DNA from 2 places in the Paraburkholderia sp. SIMBA_030 genome. Region 1 is predicted to be linked to the other one. Evidence: riboswitches for the same ligand, from Rfam matches in the RefSeq annotation. Region 1 holds a riboswitch; the other holds the start of a gene.
The links. A riboswitch is a leader RNA that binds a small molecule or an ion and turns the genes downstream of it on or off. The one in region 1 is predicted to bind glycine.
Positions count from the first base shown of each region.

Region 2: it holds a riboswitch for glycine, as region 1 does, so the genes downstream of both, SB772_RS29430 (D-amino acid dehydrogenase) here and gcvT (glycine cleavage system aminomethyltransferase GcvT) in region 1, are expected to answer to the same signal.

Region 1 is NZ_JAWRXB010000003.1:14,051-25,110, reverse strand. Features, by position in the region: gene SB772_RS05465 (branched-chain amino acid ABC transporter substrate-binding protein) at 1-574, shown strand, start outside; gene SB772_RS05460 (thiamine pyrophosphate-binding protein) at 716-2,425, opposite strand; gene SB772_RS05455 (L-serine ammonia-lyase) at 2,480-3,868, opposite strand; gene SB772_RS05450 (alginate lyase family protein) at 3,896-5,005, opposite strand; gene gcvP (aminomethyl-transferring glycine dehydrogenase) at 5,152-8,082, opposite strand; gene gcvH (glycine cleavage system protein GcvH) at 8,155-8,535, opposite strand; gene gcvT (glycine cleavage system aminomethyltransferase GcvT) at 8,728-9,846, opposite strand; glycine riboswitch at 9,927-10,084, opposite strand; glycine riboswitch at 10,107-10,209, opposite strand; gene SB772_RS05430 (hypothetical protein) at 10,362-10,718, opposite strand.
Region 2 is NZ_JAWRXB010000020.1:33,629-44,688, reverse strand. Features, by position in the region: gene SB772_RS29445 (branched-chain amino acid ABC transporter substrate-binding protein) at 1-350, opposite strand, end outside; gene SB772_RS29440 (LysR family transcriptional regulator) at 579-1,502, shown strand; gene speB (agmatinase) at 1,503-2,480, opposite strand; glycine riboswitch at 2,773-2,863, shown strand; gene SB772_RS29430 (D-amino acid dehydrogenase) at 3,010-4,287, shown strand; partial or broken gene SB772_RS29425 (BON domain-containing protein) at 4,693-5,033, shown strand; gene SB772_RS29420 (NADP-dependent oxidoreductase) at 5,450-6,397, opposite strand; gene SB772_RS29415 (hypothetical protein) at 6,563-6,853, opposite strand; gene SB772_RS29410 (tetratricopeptide repeat protein) at 7,149-7,688, opposite strand; gene SB772_RS29405 (DUF2950 domain-containing protein) at 8,392-9,321, opposite strand; gene SB772_RS29400 (DUF3300 domain-containing protein) at 9,335-10,705, opposite strand; gene SB772_RS29395 (hypothetical protein) at 10,844-11,023, opposite strand.

The DNA.
Region 1 (11,060 bases):
GAAGGCGTCGGGCGCGACCATCGTCGATCGTGAATACACGAACGACAAGGCTGTCGACTTCAAGTCGATCCTGACCAAGCTGAAGTCGGTCAATCCGGACCTGATCTATTACGGCGGCGCGGATTCGCAAGCGGCACCGATGGTCAAGCAGATGAAGGCACTGGGCATCAAGGCGCCGCTGATGGGCGGCGAAATGGTCCACACGCCGACGTTCATTCAGATCGCGGGTGACGCAGCGAACGGCACGGTGGCATCGCTCGCCGGCCTGCCGCTGGAAGAAATGCCGGGCGGCAAGGACTACGTCGCGAAGTACAAGAAGCGTTTCAACGAAGACGTGCAAACGTACTCGCCGTACGCCTACGACGGCGCGATGGCCATGTTCGACGCAATGAAGAAGGCTAACTCGACCGATCCGGCCAAATACCTGCCGCTGCTCGCGAAGACCTCGATGCCGGCCGTGACGTCGGCGAACCTCGCGTACGACGGCAAGGGCGACCTGAAAAACGGCGGCATCACGCTGTACAAGGTTGTCGACGGCAAGTGGACGACGCTGCAAAGCGTGGGTGGAAAGTAAGCTGTTTTTGCTTGAGCGTGCGAGTGTCGAGCGCGGTTTTGGCGTGGCGCTCGACGCACAAAAAAGCCCTGCGGAGTGATTAGCCGCAGGGCTTCTTCTTTGACGCTTAGCTGTTCTGTGCAAATCGCACTATCGCCGCCTTCACGACTCCCCTCGCAGCTTCCTTCCCTGCTCGCGAATTTGCTCCAACGTAGCGCCCGGCGTGCTCGCTTCCTGCGGCATACGAATCTCGATCACCGCGGCACGCTTCGCCGCCATCGAACGCTGCAACGCCGGCAGAAAATCCTCAGTCCGCTCCACCGTCTCACCATGGGCGCCGAACGAGCGCGCGAACGCCGCAAAATCCGGATTCGTGAGACGGGTGCCGTGCACCCGATTCGGATAGTGCCGTTCCTGATGCATCCGGATCGTGCCGAAGTGGCTGTTGTTCACCACGATAAAGATCACATGCAGGTCGTACTGGATCGCGGTCGCGAGTTCTTGCGCGGACATCATGAAACAGCCGTCGCCGGCTAAGGCGACCACAGCGCGTTGCGGATACAGCGACTTCGCCGCGATCGCCGCCGGCACGCCGTAGCCCATCGCGCCGCTGGTCGGCGCGAGTTGCGAGCGGAAATGCCGATACGAGAAATGCCGATGCAGCCACGTCGCGTAATTGCCCGCGCCGTTTGTCAGAATCGCGTCCTCCGGCAGATGCGCGCGTAATTGCTGGATTACTTCGCCCATCTGCACGTCGCCTGGGATCTGACGCGGTTTGCGCCACTCGAGATACGCACGATGGGCTTCTTCCGCCGTGCCGGCCCACGCGGGCTTGTCGGAAGACGGCTTTAACCCGGCAAGCAGTGCTGCTAGTTCCGGCATGCCGGAGACGATCGGCAGATCGGCGGCATACACACGTCCCAGTTCCTCCGCGCCTTGATGCACGTGCACAAGCGTTTGTTTGGTTTTCGGAATGTCGAGGAGCGTGTAGCCGTTCGTCGTTGCTTCGCCCAGGCGAGGGCCGATCGCGAGCAACAGATCCGCATCGCGGATGCGTTGTGCAAGCGCCGGATTGATGCCGAGGCCGACGTCTCCCGCATAGTTCGGATGTTCGTTGTCGAGCGTGTCCTGGAAGCGGAACGCGAGGCCGATCGGCAGTTGCCAGTTCTCGACGAAGCGCTGCAGGTCCACGCACGCTGCGGGCGTCCAGCCGCTGCCACCGGCAATCACCATCGGCCGTTGTGCAGCTTCAAGTAGCCGCCGAAACTGTTCGATCTGCGCCGAGGACGGCGATGCCGCCACTCGCTTATAGGCCGGCGCTCCGGCGACAGCGTCGCATGCGTCGCTCAACACGTCTTCCGGCAACGACAGCACGACCGGCCCCGGACGCCCCGACGTCGCCGTGTGAAACGCATGGCTCAGGTATTCGGGAATGCGCTTGGGATCGTCGATTTGCGCGACCCACTTCGCCATCTGACCGAACATGCGCCGGTAGTCGATTTCCTGGAAGGCCTCGCGGTCGAGATGCTCACGTGCGCATTGACCGATCAGCAGGATCATCGGCGTCGAATCCTGAAACGCGGTGTGCACGCCGATCGACGCATGCGTCGCGCCCGGTCCGCGCGTGACGATCGCCACGCCTGGGCGGCCGGTCAATTTGCCGACTGCTTCGGCCATGTTTGCCGCCGCTGCTTCGTGCCGGCAGACGATGGTCTGAATACGCCCGGTTTCGTCATGCAGCGAATCCAGAACGGCGAGAAAGCTCTCGCCGGGTACACAGAACACACGTTCGACACCGTGGGTGAGCAACGCATCGACCAGCAGACGCGCGCCAGTGGTTTGAGTGGTGGGAGAATCAGAAGCGAGCGGCATTGCGATGAAGCCTCCAGTGTGACGATGGGTGCGATCGGTGCAGTCGGGTCGACATCAACACTCCACAATATTCACCGCCAACCCGCCGCGCGAGGTTTCCTTGTACTTGGTCTTCATATCCGCGCCGGTCTGCATCATCGTCTTGATCACGGAGTCCAGCGACACGTAATGCGTGCCGTCACCGCGTAGCGCCATTCGCGCGGCATTGACGGCTTTTACCGAGCCCATCGCATTACGCTCGATGCACGGAATCTGCACCATCCCGCCGACCGGATCGCACGTCAGCCCAAGGTTGTGCTCCATGCCGATTTCGGCCGCATTCTCGACCTGCGCCGGCGTGCCGCCCATCACTGCTGCGAGCGCGCCCGCCGCCATCGAGCAGGCGACGCCCACTTCGCCCTGGCAACCGACTTCCGCGCCCGAAATCGACGCATTCAGCTTGTACAGAATGCCGATCGCCGCCGCCGTCAACAGGAAGTCGATCACGCCTTGCTCGTTCGAGCCCGGCATGAAACGCGTGTAGTAATGCAGCACCGCTGGAATGATGCCGGCCGCACCATTGGTCGGCGCGGTCACTACACGCCCGCCCGCGGCGTTTTCTTCGTTGACGGCGATCGCGTACAGGTTGATCCAGTCGACCATCGACAGCGGATCGCGCAGCGCCAGTTCAGGATTGCCCGACAACGCGCGATACAACTGCGGCGCGCGGCGCTTCACCTGGAACGGGCCGGGCAGATTGCCGTCGGCATCCGGATTGTTGATGCCGCAACCGCGCGACACGCATGACTGCATCACGTCCCAGATCTTCAGCAAGCCCGCGCGCGTCTCTTCTTCCGTGTGCCAGACGCGTTCGTTTTCCCACATCAGTTGCGCGATGCTCTTGCCGGTCGATTGACATAGTGCGAGCAACTCGCTGCCGCTGCGGAACGAATGCGGTAGTTGATCGACGGCGCTCAGCACCTTCGTGTTCGGCGCGCCTGCCGTCACCACAAAGCCGCCGCCAACCGACAGATAGGTCGACTCGCGCAGCGTCTCGCCTTGCGCGTCGAACGCACGCAGCTTCAGACCGTTCGGATGTTCGGGCAGCGCCTGGCGATAAAACGAAATGTGATCTTTCTGCACGAACGGCACGTCGTGCGTGCCGAGCAGCGCGAGCTTGCGCGACGCACGCACCGCTTCGAGCCGCTGAACGATCGTGTCGGGGTCGACGGTGTCGGGCGCATCGCCCATCAGCCCGAGCATCACGCCGCGATCCGTGCCGTGGCCCTTGCCCGTCGCGCCGAGCGAACCGTACAGGTCCACTTTCACCGATGCCGTCGCGCCGAGCAGCCCGTCGCGTTCGAGCCCCTGAACGAACATCAGTGCCGCGCGCATCGGCCCGACCGTATGCGAACTGGACGGGCCAATGCCGATTTTGAAGAGGTCGAAGACGCTGACTGCCATTGCTGCTCCCTGCTGATAAAAGTGAGTTTAGCGCGCCGGCAGCGGTAAGCACACGGCGAGCCACGCGGGCGGCACCGGTGCGAGCTGCAGCGCGATCGGCGTATAGCGTCCGTCGAGACGCGCCGCCAGGTGAAACAGTTCCGTCGCATTCTTCGGATCCCACTGGCCCGAATAGCCGGGCAAACCGGCTTCGCGACGTTTGGCATCGAACGGGACGTTCGAATGCACGAATTCTTCATGCGTCTTGCTGCCGTCCGCATACGGTGTGAGCCAGTTGAGCGCGCCCGCGAGCGACGCACCGTTCGTGCCCTTTTCCGGCAACCAGTTGCGGTTGTGGCGGCGCGCGGCGAGCGCGGCGGTCACGAGCGGTTGCAGGTCGTAGGTGACGTAATGCAGCGCATCGCGTTCGCCGAAGTCGAACGTCGAACCGTCCGGCGCGATGTTGTCGCCGATATGCTCGTCGAACAGACGCTGGGCCGCGTTGATCATCTTGCGGTTATCGAGCGTGAACGCGGCCATTGCGATCAGCTTGATCCGGTGACTCTGCCAGTTGTTGCGATAGGTGTCCTTGAGCGGGCGCGGCTGCGCGTCGATCTGCGCGATGTAGCCGTTCGCGAGTTTCGTCAGAAACGCCATCGATGCGTTGCGGGTTTTCACCGGCAGCGCGCTCGCGGTCATGTCGTAGGCGAGGATCAGGCCTTCGAAATGGGTTTCGTCGATCGGATTGAAGCTCGGCTGGTAAGTCGTGACCCACGCAAACAGCAAACGGTCGACCAGCTTCAGATAACGGTCGTCGCTGGTCGCACGCCATGCGAGCGCGGCGTTGCGCAGCAGATCCAGATCCTTCTCCGCCTCGACGCTCTGATCGTAGATGCCCTCGTGCGGCAGCGTGCCTTCGGTATGCAGTTTGGCGAGCGCTCGCGGCGGGTCGTTCAGATGCGCCTGCACATTGTTCACCAGTGCCTTGACGCCGGGATCGGCGTTGGTCCGCTCGCTGGTTTGCAGCGCGGGCGCCGCACAAAAATTCATCGCGGCCCGCGCTTGCCGCAGCGGCAGCAACACGGCCGCGCCAGCCAACAATAGCGCGCAGGTCTGCTGCCACGTCTGGGCTCGCCTTATTGCGGTCCGGCTTTGCATCAATCGCACCTTTCGCGCCATGCGAAACTCCTCGTTAGGCTGATTCGGTGTGTGATGTTAGCCGTTTGCGGGCACAAACGACAGAACCGCGCACCACCCGCTTACAACGTGCGGGCGGTGCGCGGTCATGCAGGCAATGTCGACGATTACGCGTAGTCGGCGACCGGCACGCAGGAACAGAACAGATTGCGGTCGCCATACACGTTGTCCGCACGGCCGACCGGCGGCCAGTACTTGTTCGCGATCAGCGTCGGCAGCGGATATGCGGCGGTTTCGCGCGCATAGGCATGCTTCCATTCGTTCGCAATGACGACCGCTGCCGTATGCGGCGCATGCTTGAGCGGATTGTCTTCGCGGTCCGAGCGGCCCTCTTCGACTGCGCGGATTTCCTCGCGGATCGCGATCATCGCTTCGACGAAACGGTCGAGTTCTTCCTTCGATTCCGATTCGGTCGGCTCGACCATCAGCGTGCCCGGCACCGGGAAGCTCATGGTCGGCGCGTGGAAGCCGTAGTCGGCGAGACGCTTGGCGACGTCGTCGACGGTGATGCCGCTCGTCTCCTTGAGTGGACGCAGATCGAGAATGCACTCGTGCGCGACCAGGCCGCCGGGGCCCGAATACAGCACCGGATAATGTGGCGCGAGTTTCTTCGCGACGTAGTTCGCGTTGAGGATCGCGGTTTCGGTGGCGGCGGTGAGGTTCTTTGCGCCCATCATCGCGATGTACATCCACGAGATCGGCAGGATCGAAGCGGAGCCGTACGGTGTGCCCGACACTGCACCGATGCCGTTCGGCGCGCGCTCGTAGCCCGACGAGATCTGGTTCGGCAGGAACTGCGCGAGATGCGCGCCGACCGCGACCGGACCGACGCCCGGGCCGCCGCCGCCGTGCGGGATGCAGAACGTCTTGTGCAGGTTCAGGTGCGAGACGTCGCCGCCGAACTGGCCCGGCGCGCACAGGCCGACCATCGCGTTCATGTTCGCGCCGTCCACATAGACCTGGCCGCCGTGCGCATGCACGATCTCGCAGATTTCGCGGACGTTCGCCTCGAACACACCGTGCGTCGACGGATACGTGATCATGATCGCCGCGAGCTTGTCGGCGTGTTGCGCGGCCTTGTTCTTCAGGTCTTCGATATCGACGTTGCCTTGCGCGTCGCACGCGACCACGACCACCTGCATGCCGGCCATGTGCGCCGAGGCCGGGTTCGTGCCGTGCGCCGAGGCGGGAATCAGGCAGACGTTGCGGTGGCCTTCGCCGCGCGACGCGTGGTACGCGTGAATGATCAACAGACCCGCGTATTCACCTTGCGAGCCGGCATTCGGCTGCAGCGACACGGCTGCGTAGCCGGTGGCCGCGACCAGCATCTGTTCGAGCTGATCGATCATTTCGCGGTAGCCGACCGTTTGCTCAGCCGGCGCGAACGGGTGAATCTGACCGAATTCGGGCCACGTGACCGGCAGCATCTCCGAGGTCGCGTTCAGCTTCATCGTGCAGGAGCCGAGCGGGATCATCGAGCGGTCGAGCGCGAGGTCCTTGTCCGACAGGCTGCGCAGATAGCGCAGCATTTCCGTTTCCGAATGGTGGCGGTTGAACACGTGGTGCGTGAGGTACGCGCTGGTGCGTTCGAGCGCGGCAGGCACCGTGTTCTCGGCGGGGAGTTCTGCGTCGAGGGCGTCGATTTGCGGGACTTCGTCGACAAATGCCGCTTGCGCAAATGCTGCGAGCAGATCGGCCAGATCGCTGCGCTTGGTGGTTTCGTCGATCGAGATGCCGACGCGCGTGTCGCTCACGCGGCGCAGATTAATGCGCTTTGCCGTGGCCGCATCGTGCAGTGCCTGGGTGCGCGGGCCGGTTTCGAACGTGAGCGTGTCGAAGAACGTGTCGTTGACGAGCGTGTAGCCGAGTTTCTTCGCGCCGGCTGCGAGCAGGGCCGCGATACGGTTCACGCGCAACGCGATCGTCTTCAGACCGTGCGGGCCGTGATAGACCGCGTACATGCTCGCCATGATCGCGAGCAACGCTTGCGCGGTGCAGACGTTCGAGGTCGCCTTTTCGCGGCGGATATGCTGTTCGCGTGTTTGCAGCGCGAGACGCAGCGCCGGATTGCCTTGCGCATCGACGGTCACGCCGACCAGACGTCCCGGCATCTGTCGCTTGAACTCGTCGCGCACGGCGAGGTAAGCCGCGTGCGGGCCGCCGAAACCGACCGGCACGCCGAAACGCTGCGTATTGCCGACGGCCACGTCCGCGCCCCATTCGCCCGGCGGCGTGAGCACGGTCAGCGCGAGCAGATCGGCGGCGACAACCACATGGCCGCCTGCGGCGTGAATCGCTTCAGTGAGTGCGCGGTAGTCGCGTACGTCGCCGTTCACGCCCGGATATTGCAGCAGCACGCCGAACGCGTTGGCGTTCGCCGCATCCGCTGCCGGGCCCACTTTCACTTCGATGTCGACCGGCGTCGCGCGCGTTTTCACCACTTCGATGGTTTGCGGCAGCACGTCGTCAGCGACGTAGAACACGTTCGACTTCGGTTTGCCGATGCGTTGCAGCAGCGTCATCGCTTCGGCGGCGGCGGTGGCTTCGTCGAGCAGCGATGCGTTCGAGATCGCCAGACCCGTCAGGTCGACGATCATCTGCTGGAAGTTCAACAGCGCTTCCAGACGGCCTTGCGAGATTTCCGGCTGATACGGTGTGTACGCGGTGTACCACGCCGGATTTTCCAGCACATTGCGCAGGATCACCGTCGGGGTGTGCGCGTTGTAATAGCCCTGCCCGATGTACGAGCGGAACACCTGGTTCTTGTCCGCCAGTTCACGCAGCGCGGCGAGCGCTTCGGCTTCGCTCTTCGGCTGGGCGAAGGGGCCGAGCGGCAGCGTTTCGCTGCGGCGGATCGTCTTCGGAATGACGGCGTCGATCAGCGCGGCGCGCGAGGCGAAGCCCAAGGCTTCGAGCATCGCATGCTGGTCGGCCGAATCCGGGCCGATGTGCCGTTCGGCGAAGGCGTCATGCACTTCGAGCGCGGCGAGCGAGAGAGGAGTGCGGTTCATCAGACGATCCGGGTGTTCGAGCTTCATGGGGTGTTCCTGGCGGTGCGGCACGCCATGCCTGGCGGACGCCGCACCTGACGGTTTAAACGAGTAGGTGGATCAGGCGCCGATTGACTTCGCGTACGCGTCGGCGTCGATCAAACCATCTTGCGTTGCGTCGGCGGCCGGCTTGATCTTGAAGAGCCAGCTGTCGTACGGCGCGCTGTTGACCGAATCAGGCGTGTCGGCAACGGCCGTGTTCGCTTCGATGATTTCGCCCGAGACCGGCGCGTAGATATCGGAAGCGGCTTTCACCGATTCGATCACGGCGACGGTGTCGCCTGCGTTGACGGTCTTGCCCAATTCCTGGACTTCGAAGAAGACGATATCGCCGAGCGCTTCCTGCGCATGGTCGGTAATGCCGACCGTCAGCGTGCCGTCCGCCTCGGTGCGGACCCATTCGTGCGATTCGGTGTATTTCAGATCGGCCGGGATGCTCATCGGATGCTCCTATGCGGTGTGATTCGGTATTGACTTCATAAAGGGGATTCCCAAACCTGGTGCTTTGCGCCAAGCCCCCGAGAGGGCCATCCCCCAATCCCCCAAGGAGACTTCCTTCGGGGGGATTTCCTGCGGGGCGGAAAACTTGGGGCGACCCGGCGTTTTCCTATGGGAAACGAACGCACCGGCCGCTTAAACCGCAAGCACTTTGCCGTTGCGCACGAACGGCAGTTTTACCACGCTTGCGGGAAGGGCTTTGTCACGAATCTGAACGTGAACGGTGTCGCCCGGCTGCACGCCTTTCGGCACGCGCGCGAAGGCGATCGATTCCTGCATCGTCGGGGAAAAAGTGCCGCTGGTGATTTCGCCGTCGCCGTGCGGCGTGACGACTTTCTGATGCGCGCGCAGCACGCCTGCCGCCTTGCCGTTGTCCTTCAGCAGGATCAGCCCGACGAACGCGGCTTGCGAGCCGTTCGCTTCGAGTTTCGATTTGCCGACGAAGTCGCGCGGCGAGGTCAGATCGACGGTCCACGCTAGGCCGGCGTCGAGCGGCGAGACGTTGTCGTCCATATCCTGGCCGTACAGATTCATGCCGGCTTCGAGGCGCAGCGTGTCGCGCGCGCCGAGACCCGCAGGGCGCACGCCTTGCGTTTGCAGCGCGTTCCACAGTGCTTCGACGTGATCCGCCGGGACGATGATTTCGAAGCCGTCTTCGCCGGTGTAGCCGGTGCGGGCGACGGTCAAGTCGCCGAACGGCGTGTCGGCGACGCGCGCGGCGTTGAAAGGTTTGAGCGATTCGGTGGCGGCGCGCGCGGCCGGCACGGTTTGCCAGACTTTTTCGCGGGCGTTCGGGCCTTGCACGGCGACGATCGCGTAATCGCGGCGCGGCGTGATGGTCAGGCCGAAGCCGCCTTCGGCGTTGAGTTGGCCGAACCAGGCGATGTCTTTGTCGGCGGTGCCGGCGTTGACGACCACGCGGAAGTGATCTTCGCCGAAGTAGTAAACGATCAGATCGTCGATCACGCCGCCGTTCGGGTTCAGCAGACAGGAGTAGAGCGCGCGGCCCGGCGTTTGCAGCTTGGCGACATTGTTCGCCAGTGCGTATTCGAAGAAGGCGCGTACGCGCTCCCCGGTGAAATCGACGACGCACATGTGCGAGACGTCGAACATGCCGGCGTCGGTGCGCACGGCGCGGTGTTCGTCGATCTGCGAGCCGTAGTTGACAGGCATATCCCAGCCGCCGAAATCGACCATGCGGGCGTTGAGCGCACGATGGGTGGCGTTGAGCGGGGTGTGTTTCAGTTCAGTCATGGGGCCTCGGGCGTCTCGCGAAACAAAAAAGGCCATGCGGCGCTACGCCTCGCGGCCTGATGCCTGCGAGCGATGCGTTGCATGACCCCTCTGTCCTCGATACCTGAGAGATTGCGCTACCGGGCGATGCGATGCGAATCGCTACGGTGAAACGCGCGCCCCTTCGGTGGGCAGCTTGCCTAAGTCTGAGTCATATGCACGACGCAGACGGCTACTGCCGCTCTCCAGAGTGCGAAAAACCTGAGCCGTGAGGCGGGTTTTTCGACGCGGTCGGTCCTTTTGCCTGAGAGTTTGCGGGTGTGCCCCTTCGGCGGCGCGGCCTGCTGAAAAAATGCGGCCTGCGCGCTCTCCCGACGCGTGCGGCGAATTTACGCGAGGGCCGGGGGCTTGTCAAATAAAGGTCCGCGAGAGGCTTGTCGATTGGTGCGGCGGGATGGCGCGCGTCAAAAAAAGCGCGGGACGTGGGGAGCCCGCGCTGTTGCCGCTGTTGTTTTAGCGGCTGAGCGGGCGCGTGATTATTCGCCGATGGCGCGGGCTGCGTTGTCCAGTTCCTGGTTCAGCACGCGCTGTTCGTCGCCGGAGATGCCGCCGCCGTGTTGCGCGGCCATGTCGTGCGCTTCCTGATGGATCACGTCGAGCCGATGGTGCAGGGCGCCGCCTTGCGGGGGCGGGTAGTAGCCCTCGTTCACGCGGGCGTCGATGCGGCGGCTGAGATTATCGATGCGGCCGTCGACCTGATGGAGACGCTGATCCGCGATTTGCTGCGGATTGGGGCGCGGCGCCGGCGCCGGCGCGGGTTGAGGGGTCACCACGCAGGCGGCCAGCGAGGTGAGCAATGCGCATGCGGTTAGTGCGCGGATAGAACGATGCATGGATTCTCCGGGTTTTGTTTTGTTGCCAGGAATGGATTAGCAACGGTTTTGCTTTGCCGGGGGCTGACGTCCTGCATGCGTTTTTTGTAACGGGATGTTCCTTTCGGGTTGTCAGTTTTGGTTTTTATTGCCTTTCGCGACGCTTATTGTCTGTGCGCCTGCGGCGGTGGCAGTTTCTTTTTTTGGGGGGGGTATTGGCGCTGCCCCCGCACAGGGGGAATCCACAAATTTCCCTCCCTCCCGTCAAACCATTATCTAGCAAGGGTTTCCGCGATTCCGGCCGATTCCGGCATTCCCCGGAAGAAGATTTTTATTTGCTTCAGGACAATCCCGGGACAATTT
Region 2 (11,060 bases), on a different contig from region 1:
TTTGAAATCGGAATCGCGACGCCCGAATTGAAAGGCCCAAAAATGACCTTCACATTGTCGTCGAGCAGGCTTTGCGCAACCGTCATCCCGGTACGCGGATCGGCGGCATCGTCTTGCGAAACCAGTTCGAAGCGGGTCTTCTGACCGCCGATCACGAGCCCTTCCGCATTCAGACGCTCGATCGCCATCCTGACGCCGTTTTCGTCGTCCTTGCCAATGGCGGCCTGCGGGCCGGTCAAGGGTCCGGTCAAACCGATCTTCACCACCTGCCCGCCCGCCGTTGCGTGAATCGACACCATGCTCAAAGCGGCTGCTGTCAACCAGCTTGCACCTGCGACCAATTTTTTCATCGTGCTCTCCTCAAATCGTGACGTATCAAATCGCCCTGCCGCCGGAGGTGGCGAACGCGTTGCGCTTTGGCCTGGAAAATATCCCATTGGCGCTCCGCTGCCCGTGCGCATTCACGGAACCTTGGGCAGTGGAGTTGACAGCAATTCTGTGTAGCCAAATTCCCCAATAAAATGCACCATTGATGAAATACATTTCGGTAATTTCCGAAGTAACAGAGGGACAGCGCGATGCAAGTTCAGGACACGGATCTTAAGCTGTTGCGGATCTTCGAAACTATCGTGCGTTGCGGCGGCTTCGCCGCAGCGCAACCGATTCTCAACATCGGCGCGTCGAGCATCAGCGAATACATGTCGCAGCTGGAGACACGCCTCGGACTGCGACTGTGTGAGCGCGGACGCGCGGGTTTCCGGCTAACAGACGAAGGGGCGGAGCTGCACGCCGCCGCGCAACGTCTGCTCGGTGCGGTCGATACGTTTCAAATGGAAGCCGGCGCGTTGCGCAATCAGCTTTCTGGTGTGTTGCGCTTCGGCATGATCGAAGCAACCTTGACCGACAAATACTCGCCGCTGCCGGCAGCGATTCGGGAATTCGGCCAGATGGCGCCCGACGTCCGCCTGCATGTGCAGATCGACACACCAGGCAGCATGGAGCAGCACGTGCTGGACGGGCGCCTCCATCTGGCCGTGGGGCCATTTCCCGCGCAGATTCCCGGTCTCGACTACTTGCCTCTCTATCGGGAGGAGCAGGGGCTCTACTGCGCATCGACCCACTCGTTATACGAGCGGGCGAGTGGCCGTGTCCCAGTGTCGGTACTCAGCAAACAGCGCCTTGCTGCGCGCGCTTACCTCGGCAGCCAGGAACTCAAGCTGCTGCACATGGCGCAGGCCGCAGCCTCGGTCGACAACGTCGAAGGCCGCGCGATGCTCATCCTGTCGGGCAACTACATTGGCTTTCTGCCGCCTCACTATGCGCAGCCTTGGGTAGACGACGGTCTATTGACCCGCATTGATCCCGAGCACTACGTGACGCATCTGGATTTTCAGATCATCACGCGCAAAGGAGGCGAATCGGCGCGGGTCGTGCAGGCCTTTTGCAACCAGCTGCGGGCTGCGGCCAAGGAGGTAAGCCGCACCGCGCGAAACGGCAAATAGTTAACGGGAAAGGTTTCGTTTTACTTTGCGTTGATGCATCACGCGGCCAATCGTGTTCAGCAGCAGTTGCGCAGCCAGGATCGAGGTCGAACCCGAATGGTCGTAGTCGGGCGCGACTTCCACGAGGTCGATGCCGATCACGTCACCCTGTTCAGCAAGGCCCGCGAACAGTTCGAGTCCCTCGTAGTACAGCAGACCACCGTGGCTCGGTGTACCCGTGCCTGGCGCGATCGAGGGATCGAAACCGTCGATATCGATCGTCAGGTAATAGCGCACGCCCTTCGGGATGCGGTCCAGCACACCCTGAATGCCGAGGCGCCGGAGATCGCGCACCGAAATAATGTCGGAGCCCATCTCGCGCGCCTGGGCGTAGCCCTCGCGCGCCGTCGACGACACGTTGCGAATGCCGATCTGCGTCATGCCCGACACCACGCTTTTCTCTGCCGCGCGCCGTAGCGGGTTGCCATGGCCGTGCCGCACGCCATGACGCTCGTCAACGAAATCGAGGTGTGCGTCGATGTGAACGATATGAAACGGCTGCTGGCCTTCGAACGCGTTGATGCACGGAATGTTGATCGAATGATCGCCGCCCATCACCACCGGCAACGCGCCCGCCGCCAGGATCTTGCGCACGCCGTACTCGATGTTTGCGTGGCTCTTTTCCGTGTTGGTGTGCACCATGTCCGCGTCGCCGATATCGACGATACGAACTTCGTCGCTAGGCAGATAAACAACATCGTCTTCGAAGTCGTATGCGCCGCCGTGACCGAACGAGAACAGGGTCGACGCATCGCGAATCGAACGCGGGCCGAACCTTGCGCCCGCCCGCCACTGCGTCCCGCAGTCGAAGGGGGCGCCCATCACCGCGACGTCCGCATCGATCTTGTCCCAGTCAAGACACAGCGGAGACTTTGCGAACGTGCAGATTCCAACAAAGGGCAAATTAAGCCGACCGGTTTCGTAGCTGTTTTCAGACATGATTGCCTTCGTCCTGTTATTGGTTCAGATATGCGGCGCACCGGCCGCCCTCTTCGCCGCTGCGGCGTCGTCCGTTGTGACGGGCCAGCGGTGCATCTGGAACGGAGTCTAGGCAAACAAATTCAACGGAAAAATGCCAAAAATCAGAAATACACTTCGAGATAGTCCGAAGCGATCTTCGGAGGTAGGCAGAGCGCGATTGGGCCGGTCACGTACAAGAGCAGGAAGTTGACTCGCCCATTTGAAAATACTTGCTGTCGTTTCTTTGAACGAGTACCCTCGCGCTGTTCTATAACGAAGCACGGGAGAGATCGTCCACCCGCGACGACGCCGACGGAGCAACCGCCCCGGAAACTCTCAGGCAAAAGGACCGTGCAGCGAGAACATCTGGAGAGCGGCGCGTGCGCGCCCACCGAAGGGGAGCTATTACCGTAACCGGTTCTAGCGAAACTCTCAGGTACATGGACAGATGGGGCATTGGTGCCGGTAAACATCGGCCGGCGATGCTCAACGAACACTGGACCATGTCATGTCCCAAATTGCCATCATTGGCGCCGGAATTACGGGCGTCACCACTGCTTACGCCCTCGCTCGGCGAGGTTACCGCGTCACCGTTCTCGAACGTCATCGCTATGCGGCAATGGAAACGTCATTTGCCAACGGCGGACAACTGTCGGCCAGCAACGCTGAGGTCTGGAACAGCCGCTCTACAGTGCTGAAAGGCCTGCGTTGGATGTTTAGGAGCGACGCACCGCTCCTCATGAATCCGCGGCCGAGTTGGCACAAGTACAGCTGGATCGGCGAGTTCCTGCGCCAGATTCCGAACTATCGCAGCAACACCATAGAAACAGTGCGGCTAGCCATCGCTGCGCGCCAGCATATGTTCTCGATCGCTGAGCGGGAACAAATTGATTTCGACCTTGAACGACGTGGCATCCTGCATTTCTATGCCACCCGTAAGGAGTTCGAAGCGGCGACGAAGGTCAATGCATTGTTACGTGAGGGCGGCCTTGATCGGCGCCCGGTGACGCCTGACGAAATCCACGCCCTTGAGCCGGCGCTTCATGGGCAGTTCCACGGGGGCTTCTTCACCGAGTCCGATTCGACCGGCGACATTCATAAGTTCACGCGTGGTCTTGCGCAAGCCTGCGTGCGTTTGGGTGTCGAGTTCCGCTACGACACGAGCGTGCAGTCCATCTCCGAGGCTGCGGACGGTGACCTGAGGATTGCATTCGCGCGCGAAGGTCAGCCTGATACGGATATCTTCGACCGAGCAGTAATTTGTGCAGGCGTCGGAAGCCGTGCTCTAGCGGCGTATGTAGGAGACCACGTGAACGTCTATCCGGTGAAGGGCTATTCGATCACGGTTTGCCTGGACGATACAGGAAGCCAGCAAGCCGCACCTTGGGTCAGCCTACTAGACGACAACGCCAAGATTGTAACCAGCCGTCTCGGCGTTGATCGCTTCCGTGTTGCCGGAACGGCTGAGCTGAACGGCATAAACCGTGACATCCGCTCGGATCGGATCCAGCCCCTCGTCGATTGGACGCGCAATCATTTCCCGGACATGTCGACGGCGCGCGTCATTCCGTGGGCCGGCCTGCGCCCCATGCTTCCGGGCATGTTGCCCAAGGTTGGCCCCGGGCGTCGACGCAACATTTTCTACAATACCGGACACGGGCATTTAGGGTGGACGCTCTCGGCAGCGACTGCGGAAGCTGTTGCGGAACTCGTAGCCGGTAGTATGCCAAACTTAACGAGCGTGAAGCCCGCGACAAAGCGAAAAGACCTGCCGGTCAACGTCTGATAAGCGCTTGGACCAGCCGTTCGAGTGACGGCTCTCTGCAATGCGCAAGCGTCAACAACTGGCCGAATCTTGCCTTACTGGAATATCGGCCCAGAATCTCGACCTTTAACCATGGATATGCACACTTCGACCGCGAGGAGAGAAGTGTGCATCGTACCTTGTTGAGCGTAATCTGAGCATCGCACAAGCACTGGCTCTTGCGCCGCACTCGTGACGGGATGGCAAGTGCTCGGCAACATGACCTGCGCAACGCTGTCGCACCGATGCGGTCAAATTGTCAAAGCTCCGGTAGCTGTGGCATTGGAGGCTTCATGAAGGCGCGATATGCGATGATGTTCGCGGCGGACCGCGATCCATCATGGCGCGGTCCCTGCTTAATGCACGAATCTGGATGTCATAACCGACATGCGAAACGCGCCATACATCAAAAGCCGGTTGCTGATCGTCGCGGCATTCGCGTTGCCCGCGTTCGTGTTCACGGCTGTAAGTCGACGGCGACGCCGTCCGTGACCGCGCCGGGGGAGATCGCCACTGACGACGCTGCGCTTGCCGCCCGGGTGAAGCAGGCGCTCGTCGCGGACCCGGGGCTGAGATCGTTGCCGATGAGCGTCGCGACGTATCGAGGCGTCGTGCAGTTGTCAGGATACGTGGATTCGGAGGGACAGATTCAGAAAGCGCTTGCCGTGACGCACGGCGTGCCGGGGGTCCAATCCGTGAGCAACGATCTGCACCTCAGGCCGCAATGACGCGCGTTCGCCGGAAGTGCCGACCTGGACCCCGAGTTGCCGTGAGGCGTCGCTCTGCGGTTACCGGCGGAAATACGTGGCATTGACTGAGCAAGTCCAGCTTGTTCCGCTTCCGGAGCAGGTGCAGCTTGACGTCCCTACGAAGATCCATCCCTTGGAGAGCCAATTAACCCTGTCCTGCTCCGCAGCAGCGGTTGCAGAACGGCAAGCGTCCTGCTGGTCGCTGCCATTCCTCGAGTAGGATCCCGTGGAAGTGGTGGCCATCGCAGGCACACTAAAAATAACGATGAAGGCTATCGCGAATACTGATTTCATCCTACGTTTCCTTTGCGTGAGCGCCCCTCTCGCCACACGATTCCAGATCATGCGACAAGTCCGGCTATTTGTGGATGATTGCCGACATGCAGTTACGCAGTTCAGTGGTATTGATTTGTCGCGCCAAAACTGTCTGACATTGTGACGACGATCTTACCTTTGGCATGACCCGATTCGAGCTTGGCCGCCGCATCGGCGATGCGCTCAAATGGGTACACGCTGTCGACAATCACCTTGACCGCACCGGTGTCAACGAGGCGGGCGAGTTCGGACAAGTCCTCGCCGCTCGGGTGCATGAAGAGATAGCGGTAACGCGCTCCGTGCTGGCGGGCGCGATGCCTCAGGGAAAAGCTTGCAACCCAAAACAGCGTCCGCAACCCGAGCCCACGCCCCAAGTCCTTCGATGCCGTTTGCGGCTCGGGTATACCGGCGACCGTGACGACGGTGGCGCCCGGCCGCACAATGGCGAATGCCTGCTCAAGGGTGTCGCCGCCGAGCAGGTCGAATGCGCCGTCGAATCCCGAGAGAACCGATGCGGGTTGCTCTTGCGTGTAGTCGATGACCATGTCGGCGCCAAGCTTTCGCACCAGCGCCTCCCCACGGGGCGACGCGGTCGTCGCAACTTGGGCACCGAGGTGTTTGGCGATCTGTATCGCGAAGCTGCCCACGCCACCAGCGCCCCCGGAGATGAATATGCGCTGCCCTCTCGCGACATGCAGTTCATCGCGCAACGCCTGCAGCGCGGTGAGCCCGGCAAGGGGAATGGCGGCAGCGGTTACAAAGTTGAGGCTCGCGGGTATCGCGGCCGCATGCTCTTCCTCGACGAGCGCGAACTGGGCGAACGCGCCCATTCTGTTCTTGGCAACGCGTGCGAACACCCGGTCGCCGACGCGAAAGCGACGCACCTGGTCGCCACACACGATCACCTCACCCGCCAGTTCGTTGCCGAGCACGGCTGGTAGCCGATAACGCTGAACAAGTCGCAGGTCGCCCCTGCGCGTCTTGAAGTCCACAGGGTTCAGGCCTGCGGCGTGAACGCTAACGAGCAGTTGCCGCGAACTGGGCTTGGGTAGGGTACTTCTTCCAGGCTCGCGAGTTCCGGGCCGCCGTACGCCTTCAATACGAAAGCCTGCATCCGTTGGGGCATGGTGGTCGACGGCGTCATTGGCGCGTGCCGCCCGCTGAACTCACGCGCTGCCAGTCGCAAGGCAAAGTTACTTCAGGTGAATGAGGACTGTTCCCTCCGATATCTCAGGTGCGCCCACGCCCGTGCTTCCGGCGTTTTTCGCGATCCAGTCCTTCGCCTTCTGCACGCTTTCGTCGGTGCCTGTCTTGTCCTGGCAAACAGTCACCGAGAATCCGCCATCGCCGCTGCGTGCGAGGGTGTAGCCGACAAAGCCTTTGACCGAACGCATCAGCTCTTCGACGTCAGCCGTGTGCTTCTCCAGCAGATCGAACAACTCCTTTGCACCCTTTCCGGAAAATCTCCTTATAACAGTTTGCATGATTGCATCCTCCTGTTTGACCAGCGAGACGAGCATGCCGCACGAACAATGTGTGCAGCGTGTAACTGCTCCTCCCGACGGCGTGTAGCGCATTGAAGTAATTGAGAAGGCCGCGCACATGACTTCCGCGACCCATACCAAGTGTAGTAACTGTACCGCCGTAGTAAACCTGAGAAGCGGTGCAAAATTCTGGTCCCTTCAGCCAACGGCTGCAGTTGGCCGATTTCTGCCAGATCCCCGGCTAGTGTTGATGCACTTAATTCGTGCACGGGAATCCTTGGCACAGTAACGACGTTCAAGAGCCCTGGATACGGCGGTACGCGTTGTAGTGTCGGAGGGCGCCTTGCTTGTCCCCTCGGAGTTCTTTGAGTCGTGCAAGGTTGTAGTGCGCATCCGCGTAGTCTGGCTCAATCGCGAGGCACTTTCCGTAACCGTTCAGCGCATCCTCGGCGTGATCTAGCTCCTCCAGCGCAACGGCGCGGTTGAAGTGAAGCTGGCAGTCGTCCGGGAAGTATTCCAAAGCCCGGTCAAACACTGCCAGCGCTTCTTCGCAGCGTCCCTCTTCACACAGGAGAACGCCCAGGTTGGTGTAAGCGCCGTAGTGCGCCACAGGCAGCAACTCCACGACTTTCCGATAAGCATGCTCGGCCCCCTGTCGGTCCGTGGCAGTCAGTTGCTCACCTAGCTCAAACCATTCCTCGGCCTTGATGTGAGCGTCCTTTGCGCTGCGAGGGAAGCTGTCCAGAAACGCAACGTCACCTTTCAGGGGAGCGACCTCAAAATCGAGCAGCAGCTGGCCCGACTCAGCTTCCCATTGGTCGGCACCTAACCGCACAGCAATTGTGTTGCCAACGGCGGTAATTCGGTAGACCTCAGTACCGTCACGCCTCCGTCAATGAGACTCAACGTCACCTGCCAGCCATTGCTAACCCGCGAAAGACAGAAGTCAGTTAGCAGGCAGCCAGCGCGGAGGTTACCCGCGATTTCCTTGGTGACGTAAGCGATAGGCATCGGTTGACTGATCCATTTAACGTTGCGAAGTGTGAGAGCCCTGGGATGGATGGCTGGCGGCGCAGCGCGTTCGAACGCGCAGGGTCCGTTACCGGACCCTGATCTTAACGGCCTCCGCGACAAGAAATTTAGTGCACGCTTAATCTGCGTCAGGAAGCATTTTTCGGAGTTCGCGCGCTGTCCCGGCCAGCGCTTTCACACCACGTTGCAAAGACTTATGCCCACAGCCGATCGGCGACGATGTCGCGCCAAGGACTGCTTGCAAAGAACGACACTACTTCGAGTCGGAGACCCACCAGCCGATCCGTCCTGCCCGCCCTCGCCTTTGCAACAGCTGGTTACCCCCGATAAGCAGAGGATTCTTGGTGAAGCGGGAACGGCACAGTGAGATATCCGGGTAGACGGCGAACGGGCCGTTTACGCTTCGCCAAAAATTCTTTGAGCTAAGCCGCTCCGACCAGCAGATTCACTTGCCGCGAGCGCCACGACAGCACTCGGCCGTTACCGCTCGCGCCACAGTAAGCGTGTTACTCGCGATCACGGGCCGGCACCTTGCTCCAGCCTGGACCCGGGTCAAACGACTTCGTGGCCTGCGCTTTGGCTGCACTCCCGGGTCCGAGGTCCCGCTCATAGACCTGCCCGGCATGGCTCACCATGAAGCTCTTGATCCCGGTGTCTCCGTATTTCACCGGCCATGCGATGACGGCAAACCCGCCGAAGAGCTTGCCGCGCACGACGTAATCGTAGGCGCCACCTGGGGCGTGTGGCCCCTGTGACTCGAGCAGCTTGTAGTGGTACCCGTAGTAGCCGGCATTCTGCGCATTGCGCGAACTGGCATTCACGAACGCCTCGCCGAGCGGACTCGGGTTGTCATCCGGTCCGGCAGGCCAGTACAGACCGTCGTGTTTGCCCGGCGAGCTCACCATCTTCGAGGCGTAGGCAAGCACACCCTCGCCGTCGTGATTGGTCTGCGCATACTCGCGTTGCGCATCGTAGATCACGAGCATTATCTGAATAACGGCCAGTTCATCGCGGCCGATGCGCCGCAAGCGCATTACTTCCGCGCCCGCGTGCGTGTCGAAGTGCCATCCCTGGTCGGTCTTGACGAGTGGAATCGGGAACGTCCAGCCGTTGTCGCCCACGACAATGTGGGCATGCCGGGCGTCCGTCGGCTCGATCGTATGGGACTTGGCCCACGCCGCGACAAACGTATCCCGCACCTCCGCGCCGACGGGTGGAATCAGTTCACGAAAGTCATTGCCGAAGATCGTGCGCAACGCGTCCTCGCGATCTTTCAGGACGGCGTCGCCGAAGGCGCCCATCGCCGCCTCCGGAGAGCTGAAGTTCTTTTGCGCATAAACGGAAGTCGTCATTGCGACCGACAGGACGGTTGCGGCGGTGAGGCTCGCGAGTGTGGGCGTCACCCACTTCCTGAAAACACGTGATTGGATATCCATGGTTCCCATCTCCTCAACGCCTGCCGCCGCCGCGTCCACCGCCGCTACGCATGCCACCGCCGGAAGGCCGGTTAAAGCCTGAGCCCTGCATGCTCGATCTTCCGCGATCGTAGCTGCGCTGCGTCGCGCCGCCGCCCGCGCCTACGCCCGAGAAGGAGCTGTCGCGCCCGCCGCCACTGTAACCACCGCGGTTGCCGCTACTGACACGGTTCAGGTCGCTGGTGGTGCCGCGATTCGATGCACTCCCCCGGTTCGCCGCGGCGGAGCGGTCTGCCGTCGCCGCCCGATTGCCGCCGGCTGATCCCCGGTCAGCGGTAGTGGCGCGATTGCCTGCGCCTGCCCGGTCGGTTGCCCCGAACCCGGTATCGGTACCGCGCCCGCGATACTGCGAACGCCTGTCGGCACCCGGCGCCTGGCCGGCAAATTTATCGCGGGTGGCATTGTCCCGATAGGCGACGCCCTGGCGATGGCCTGCATCATGCTGCCAGCGACCTCCCTGTCCCTGGACTTTGCTGCGATCGAAGTTGCGATTGATGTTCGCGGCCTTGTCCACGTTGATGTTGACGTCGCCGCCCCCCCAGTTGCAGTCGCTGAAGATCGCACCGGCAGCTGCGAGACCGATGCCCCAGGCAAATCCCGTCGCGAGGGCCGCGCCGGGGTAGTAACCGGGATAGTAAGCGGGGTACGGAGGCCAATAGGTTGGCGGATAGGCCGGATAGCCCCATCCACCATAGACAACCGTCGGGTTGTAGGCTGGCACATAGATCACCTCGGGGTTTGCGGGCTCGATGCGCACGATGGTGGTCTGGCCGCCTGCCGGCGCGGGCTCGACTATGACCTTCTGCTGCTCGTTCGATTTCAGGTTGCCCGATTCCTGCGCGCGTGCCCGCAACCGCTGCACAGCAGCGAAGACCTCTTTTTGCTGCGCAAGAAAAGCGTCCCCTAGCTTCTGCGTCCAGTCGAGCTTGTCACTCATCGGCTCGAGTATCTGCGGGAACGCCACCAGCGATTTCACACTGGTGTCCCAAGGCTGATTCTCCACCGCCTTCACGGCGGCATCGCCCTTCACGTTAGGATTCGCTTTTACCCAGCGCGCCGCGTGCACGATCTCCAGCGGATAGGTCGACGCCATCAATACCTGCGACAGCACGGTGTCCGGGTAGAGCGCGATCGGCGCGACCAGGGCCTCGATCTCCTCTGACTCGAATGGCGCAGGGTTCTGTGCAGGGCTCTGCGGAGGAGCCTGTGCAGGGATCTGTGCAGGCGTCTGTGCGGGGCCCTGCACAGAACTCTCGGGGCCACGATCCGCACAAGCTTGATTGATCACTGGCAAAATCAGCCACAGAAAAACTGCTTTCGCCCATCGTTTGTTCCAGTGAGTCATGGCCCCTCCTTGCGGCAGGTTGTTGACGCGGAAAACGATGCGTTTGTGACAGTCACGTAACCGGACGGCGCGATCTCATGTTGCTTCTCGATAGGTTCGGCCGACTCTTCGGCTATCCTAGCGTAGTTCATGTTACTTTCAAAACAACCGTCCTGATTCGATGCCGGTCACATAGCGCATGCCCGGAACCGCGCCGACGATCCGGTCCTTCCCGCCGGCATACTCGGTGGTCGAGCCGAGACTGCCACCGAAAAAGTCAGGTAACGAGTTCGACAAATCCATCGGACTGGCGATGGTACTCTGGATCGCTAAACCCATCACAGACGCAGGCCAACGATCAGCGTATGCGTGAGCG